Regions from separate parts of the Lactobacillus sp. B4005 genome, predicted to be linked through region 2. Evidence: riboswitches for the same ligand, from Rfam matches in the RefSeq annotation. Region 2 holds a riboswitch; the other holds the start of a gene.
What was found. Region 2 has a riboswitch for FMN ahead of J3U73_RS02220 (ECF transporter S component). Riboswitches for the same ligand answer to the same signal wherever they lie in the genome.

Region 1: another riboswitch for FMN. It lies ahead of ribD (bifunctional diaminohydroxyphosphoribosylaminopyrimidine deaminase/5-amino-6-(5-phosphoribosylamino)uracil reductase RibD); the one in region 2 lies ahead of J3U73_RS02220 (ECF transporter S component).

The regions. Positions count from the first base shown of each region.
Region 1 is NZ_JAFNOZ010000005.1:3,808-7,264, reverse strand. Features, by position in the region: gene J3U73_RS08725 (riboflavin synthase) at 1-168, opposite strand, end outside; gene ribD (bifunctional diaminohydroxyphosphoribosylaminopyrimidine deaminase/5-amino-6-(5-phosphoribosylamino)uracil reductase RibD) at 169-1,224, opposite strand; FMN riboswitch at 1,339-1,475, opposite strand; gene J3U73_RS08715 (hypothetical protein) at 1,556-1,759, opposite strand; gene J3U73_RS08710 (hypothetical protein) at 1,954-2,085, opposite strand; gene J3U73_RS08705 (hypothetical protein) at 2,332-2,484, shown strand; gene J3U73_RS08700 (ABC transporter ATP-binding protein) at 3,204-3,457, opposite strand, start outside.
Region 2 is NZ_JAFNOZ010000001.1:459,502-462,958, forward strand. Features, by position in the region: gene J3U73_RS02205 (segregation and condensation protein A) at 1-50, shown strand, start outside; gene scpB (SMC-Scp complex subunit ScpB) at 40-651, shown strand; gene J3U73_RS02215 (pseudouridine synthase) at 648-1,367, shown strand; FMN riboswitch at 1,394-1,508, shown strand; gene J3U73_RS02220 (ECF transporter S component) at 1,601-2,284, shown strand; partial or broken gene J3U73_RS02225 (NAD(P)H-binding protein) at 2,673-3,457, shown strand, end outside.

The DNA.
Region 1 (3,457 bases), on a different contig from region 2:
ATTTTGCCAAGAAGTCACGGTCAAACAAATTCCATTAACCGCAACACTAGCGCCAAGTGGTAGGTTTTGTTTCGCAATTTCAGCGGCCGAAATGCCTAACTTAGCGTGCTTTTCGGTAATTTCTAACCGAGTGATTTTACCAGTTGCCTGAATTATTCCTGTAAACATTTATTTCCTCCTTGCCGTAATCCGAATATCTTGTCCTAGCTCTTGGACAGCTATTAATTGGTACTCCAATTTTTGAGCTAGTGCTGCACCTACGGCTACAGGCAGAGCGATTCCACCCAATACTATTGGAGAAATATAAGCAACTATTTGATCGGCTAATCCGGCTGCTAAAAACTCAGCTAACAGATTGCTGCCACCCTCAACTAATAGCGATTGAATCTCACGTTCAGCTAAAAGTTCACCAATTTTTTGGGGTGTCCACTTGTGAGAGACAAAGCAATGCACATTGGCCTGGGCCTTGCCCTTTAACTCGGTCTGACTAAGTAGCCAAATTGGGCCAGGTAATTTAAACAGATTCTGCGTTAAATCAAGTTGATTTGCATCATGCGTTAAAATGATTCGAATGGGCGGCTGTGGTAAAGCCTTTATTCGTACCGTTAATTGCGGATTATCAATTCGCAATGTGTTCGCTCCAATTAAAATCGCCTGCTGGTGCAAGCGCAGCTTTTGCACATCGTACTGGGCTTTAGGGCCAGTCAGAAGCGTGCGCGTTTTTTCTGCACCATTAAGCTTCCCGTCAAGTGACATTGCATATTTCAAGGTTACGAGTGGCCGGTGATGCTGATAAAAGAAGTTATATGCTTCGTTTAGTCTCTCTGTCCCCCCTAGCACCTTAGTTTTAACGCCGTGCTCATTTAAATACTTAATTCCTTTACCAGCCACAATTCCGTGGGGATCAATTTGCCCGATAATCACTTCTTTAATTCCGGCCTCAGCTACTTTTTGGCAGCAAGGCGGCTGCTTACCGTAATGACTGCATGGCTCCAGCGTCACGTAAAGTGTTGCACCTTGAGCCTGTTTGATATCATCTAGCTGATTAAGTGCGTTAACTTCCGCATGCTCTTGTCCAAACTGATGATGATAGCCGGAAGCTAAGACCTGGCCGTTTTTAACAATAACCGCACCAACTAAAGGATTAGTCCATGTCATTCCCAGTGCCTTAACGGCCTCTTTGCTTGCTATTTCCATATAGTCTGTATCCTGCAAAAAATTCACTTCCTAAGCACAAAAAAACCTCGTTGATTTCAGAATCAACGAGGCACTAATATTTTCTAATTAAATAAGATTTCAGCGAAGTTTAAAAACAACGCTAAGATTAAATTAGCTTAATTTGTTCTTCTCCCATCCAGACTTTAACTGTCGGTACTAGACTTGCACTAGTTCCACCGCGCGTACGCGGGTCACGGACTTCAACCTTACTGGTTGTCACCGTCGGTAGGGAATTTCGCCCTGCCCCGAAGAAACCGTATTCAATTAGTTACAGAATAATATACTAATTTGATTGCGTCAATAGACCCAGCAAAAAGAATTGAAAAGCTAGCTGCAATTATTCCCGCTTAAGTTTCCAATCTGAAGCTTTAAGAGGGAGATTATTGTTTTTACTAAAATATTTTTTAAAAGCAGTGATAAATTCTAACCTATCTTCATGACGATAACGGTAAATGTCGTTTAGTGTCATACAAGCCGTCACAAGTAAATCAGTCAAAATAATTATTAATAATCCGATTAAAACGTATAACAGGTAAAGCATGATATTCCCTCCTAAAAGTTTAGCTGTACTACCTATCTAATACAGTACTATCATAATGAATAAATGTCAACGCTTTTTTAAGGCAAAATTAAGCTTTTATGATTATTTGACACTTTGGTTTCGCTAAAAAAGACTATTAACTGTCAAGCAACAATTAATAGTCTAATTTAGTCTTTAGTTCTACCGGTTAATATTTATTGTTTTTTGAATCGACGAAGAAAATTAAGTACCGTGACAATCACTTGTCCAACCGTCAGGATCAAGCCTACGGTTTCTAATACATCAATTGTATCTTCACCATTATTCAAGTTTTTATTTTTTCTCATCTAACCACTTCCTGCAAAAACCATTTAAGTAAATACTGATTCTTCTTAAATTATACTTTTTTATTCTCAATATACATCAAGTATATACCATATTATTAAGTAAGTTTTGCTTTTAAGACTTTTAAATAAAAACTTTCGTGGTACCTTCATAGCCGCCCCGTCAGTTATCATACTTAAGTTATTATTTTCATCGCATTAAATTAGTAAGATATTAGATAAAAAGTTGGAAACCTTATTTTAGCGCCAATGATTCTTCAATTTATTACCTACATTTTAATGAAGTTTTATATTATCGGAATGATTGTTGCCCAAGTTCCTTGGACAACACCTGCTATTATCAGTGGCTTCTTGATGACTGGCAGTGATTGGAAAGTGACTTATGGCAAGCAATTGAATTAGCCTTTGCCATACTCGCTTACTACCCATTTTTCAAGTCTTTGGATAGGCAAGTAGTTAAGCAAGAACACGAAGCTAAATAATTGATGCATTCAATTGCTATCGTATAAACAAATTAAAACTCTCAAAATGATGTTCTTCTGTTCTATTTTTTTCAGAAATTCAACTTTTTTCTGAAAAGCACATAATTTTTCTGACTTCTAGATTTTTATTGTCTAAAATAGAGAATACAAACTATTTATTCTAATTTGGACAAGGAGAACTTTACGATAAATATGAAAGCTATTACTAAGATTTTATCTTGCTTAGATAATTTAGCCATAATAAAAACCTCAAAGTTGTCCTAACTTCGGGGTCCATTTCTGTACTCAACGCCTTTTATATATTTTTTCTTATTTTAATAATATATCACATGTCAAACAGCTTTAATACTCAATTTAGATTTTTTATTTCCCAAAACCACATGGTTCATGCCATCAGCCAGTTTGTCGATTATATTCCACAGCAGTGTTTGAACGCGATACACGTATCAACCGGCTCGTATGCTAAGAGTTCTGCTCTTTGCCTATGCCGCAAAATTGACCAGATGCTGTCCTAAAACCTGCCTATGATGTATCGCCTGATCAGCAGACTTTTAAGAATCACAACAGATTCTCCAAGAATGACCGTGATACACTTTCTTGCCTTATTGGTTTTAGTAGAAGAATTTGAATTCTATTTATTTATCTTAATTCAATTATTTGCTCAAATTGCTTCTCAATTTCAGGCCGTAAGTGGTGTGAAATGTAGACTAAGGTTACGCCTTCCAAGTCAAGCAGAGTTTGCTCGATCTTCTGTCCATCCTTTTCATCAATTGCCGAGGTGATTTCATCAGCTAAGATTACTTTTGGTTCAACTAGCAGTTGGCGGGCTAGCGCAATCCGCTGTTTTTGTCCTCCAGAAATATTATTGCCAGCATGCTTTAAAACAGTGTCTA
Region 2 (3,457 bases):
GAATTTTCGGTGATCTGGAATTAGAAAGAATTGAAAAAGATGGTAAGTAAAATTGCACAATTGGAGGCATTGCTATATATAGCAGGCGATAATGGTATTCCAAGTGAAAATTTGTGTGAGTTAATGCAAGTTGAGCATTCCGCATTGCGCGAATTAGCCAAAAATCTGGCAGCTAAGCTTAAGCAAAATCAAGATTCTGGTCTCCAGGTGATACACATCAACCATAATTATAAATTGACTACTAGACCAGAAGTTAGTGAAGTAGTGGCTAATTTTTTTCAAAAAGATTTGTCAAAGTCGTTAAGTCAATCGGCACTAGAAATTTTATCAATTATTGCTTATCGTCAGCCCATTACGCGCATTGAAATAGATGAAATTCGTGGGGTAAATTCGTCAGGGGCGCTCCAAACTTTAATTTGGCGTGGACTTATTAAAGCAGATGGTAAAAAGGATGCACCAGGACACCCCAATTTGTATGTCACCAGTGATTATTTCTTACAGTATTTTGGCTATCAAAGTCTAGCTGACTTACCTCTGATAGAAGACTTTGAAGATGAAAGTATTAACTCTGAGGGTGAAATCGACTTATTCTCAGCTAATGGAAAAGCAGATAAAAATATTGCTGAAGCACAAAAAGGAGATAAAGAATGAGTTTACAACGTTTACAAAAGGTAATCGCAGAGGCGGGAATTGCCTCTCGTCGTAAGGCTGAAAAAATGATTGAAGAAGGCAGAGTAACCGTTGACGGCGAGATTATTACCAAACTTGGAACCAAGGTAGATACTTTTAGCAATATTACGGTTGATGGGGAACCAATTGAGCGTGAAAGTCTGCATACTTATCTTTTTTATAAACCACGCGGCGTCGTTTCAACAGCAAATGATGACAAGGGAAGAAAGACCGTAGTAGATTATTTTTCCGATTTGCCTTATCGGCTATACCCAATTGGCCGGCTTGATTATGATACTTCAGGTTTGTTATTAATGACTAATGATGGTGAACTAGCTAATTTAATGATGCATCCTCGCAATAAGGTTGCTAAGGTCTATGTAGCAAAGATTGAGGGTCAACTGACACCAGAGGAAATTCATCGTTTATCTCATGGAGTCAGAATTGATCGTCATCGAAGTGCACCAGCTAAAGTAAAAATTATCCGGAGCGATAAAAAGAAGAATAGCCAAATTGTGCAGTTAACGATTCATGAAGGACATTACCATCAAGTCAAAAGAATGTTTAAAGCCGTAGGCCATCAGGTAAAGAAATTATCCCGTGAACGATACTCCTTTTTGACTTTGGGTAATCTTGTTTCTGGCAAATACAGGGAACTTACCCACAGTGAAGTTGACAGATTAAAACAGGTAGACTAGTATTTACTTGTAGTTAAATATCAGTTTGTTGTCTTCATGGCAGGGTGAAAATCCCGACCGGTGGTGAAAGTCCACGACCCACTTTTGTGGTGGAACCAATTATGGTACCGATAGTTAAAGTCTAGATGAAAGAAGACAGGCTAAACTAAAAGTTAAGACTTATTTTTGAATACTTACTTTTATTAGGTCTGTTGCTAGGAGCAACAGACCTATTCTTTTTGGAGGTAAGTATTGTGAAAAGAAGAAATATCACAAATCTAACTAATATAATTGCTTATGTACTAATTGGAACCATTTCATTTATCTTAATGGAATTGGCTTTTCCTCTCCCAGTAGCTAGCTTTTTAAAATTCGACTTTTCTGATGTTATTGTTACGATTGGGACCTTTTTATTCGGTCCAGTACCTGGTCTTATTATTGCCGCTGTTCGAATGTTAATTGACCTGATTTATAAAGGATTTGCATTGCCAAGTGTCATTGGCCAATTAGCTGCTTTAGCCGCCTCTATGTCATTTGCACTGCCATTTTATTACATTGCTAAGGATGTTTCGGCTGGCGAAAAAAATGCCAAAAAACTTTATGTTAAACCAATTATCGGAATTATTTTGGGCATAATAGCGATGACAATTGTTTTATCCTTGTTAAATGCCTTAATCTTGACGCCAATATATGCAGTGACTACGGTTACGAATTTACCAGCAATTCACGGCTATACTGGACTGCTTAACTTTACGGAGAAAGTTTATCTTGGTCAACTTCTCCATATTCCGTCAATGTCTACGTATATTTTTGGCATAATCGTCCCATTTAACTTATTAAAAGGAGCAATAAATGGGGTAGTGGTTTATTTCCTATTTGAAGTTGTTTTACGCAGCTTAAAGCCATTCGTAAGAAAGCATTTTAATTTAAAGAATTAACTTAATCTTGGGATATTATTTTTTAAAATATGATTAGGAAAACAGTTCTCGTTCAAGAACTGTTTTTTATTTGCCACTTTTTGCCCAATCATTTTAAAGTTGAAAAAACCAGTAAAAATTGATTTTATTTTTGGTAAAATATCGCAAATCATATTTTTAGGCATTAAGCTACAAGGTAACTTGATGCTTTTTCGTGACTAAAATTTAGCGGCCTTATAGCCAGTTAAATTAGTAAAATTGTAGTGACCATAAATTTTACATTCAGTTAACCGCCCCAAAAGAATCAAAAATCCAAGTATTTCTTGTTGTTTTATTATTTACATGTAGTGCAATTAAACTTGTCGAAAATAAAACAACAAATTATGAATTCTGAAAGGTAAGACTAAAAATGAAATACGCTGTTACAGCTGCAACCGGAAATTTTGGCCAACTGGCTGTGAAATACTTAAGTCAATTAACTAGTTCAAAAAATATTGTCGTCATTGCCAGAAATCGGGAGAAAGCCGAGAAACTTTTTCCCAATTTTGAAATAAGAATTGGTGACTATGATAAGCAAACTTCAATTACCGAAGCATTGCAGGGAATTGATCGGGTCTTATTTATTTCCTCTCAACCTGGCGGAAAAGTTGACCGCAAAGTGCAGCACCAAAATGTAGTTAACGCGATTCAGGCAAATCCTGTTAGCTTTGTGGCCTATACTAGTTTTGCTCATGCTCAAAGTTCACCTACACCGCTAGCTCAAGATCACAAGCTAACTGAAGTCATGATTACTAAAACCAATATTGCGCACTCGTTTTTGCGTAACAACTGGTATTTAGAAAATGAAGCAGGATTTTTTGCAAGTGCTAAAGAAGCACAAAAAGCTGTTTACTGGGCAGACAATTCTGCCGGCTGGGCTTTAGAAAGTGAATATGCACAGGCAGCTGCTAATGTTTTAACTTCTTCAGAGCCACGTGAAGTTTACGAATTTACGGGCAAGCCAACTACTTATCAAGAGCTAGGACAAGCTACAAGCGAAGCATTGGGCAAAAAGTGTTCAATTTTGCAGGTCTCTCGTGAAGATTATATTGCTGACCTGGAAAATAAGGGGTTGGATCACTCAACGGCAACTCTTTATGCCTCTTTCTAAGAGCCAATTGCTAGCGGTTCCTTAAACGAAACTAGTTTAGATTT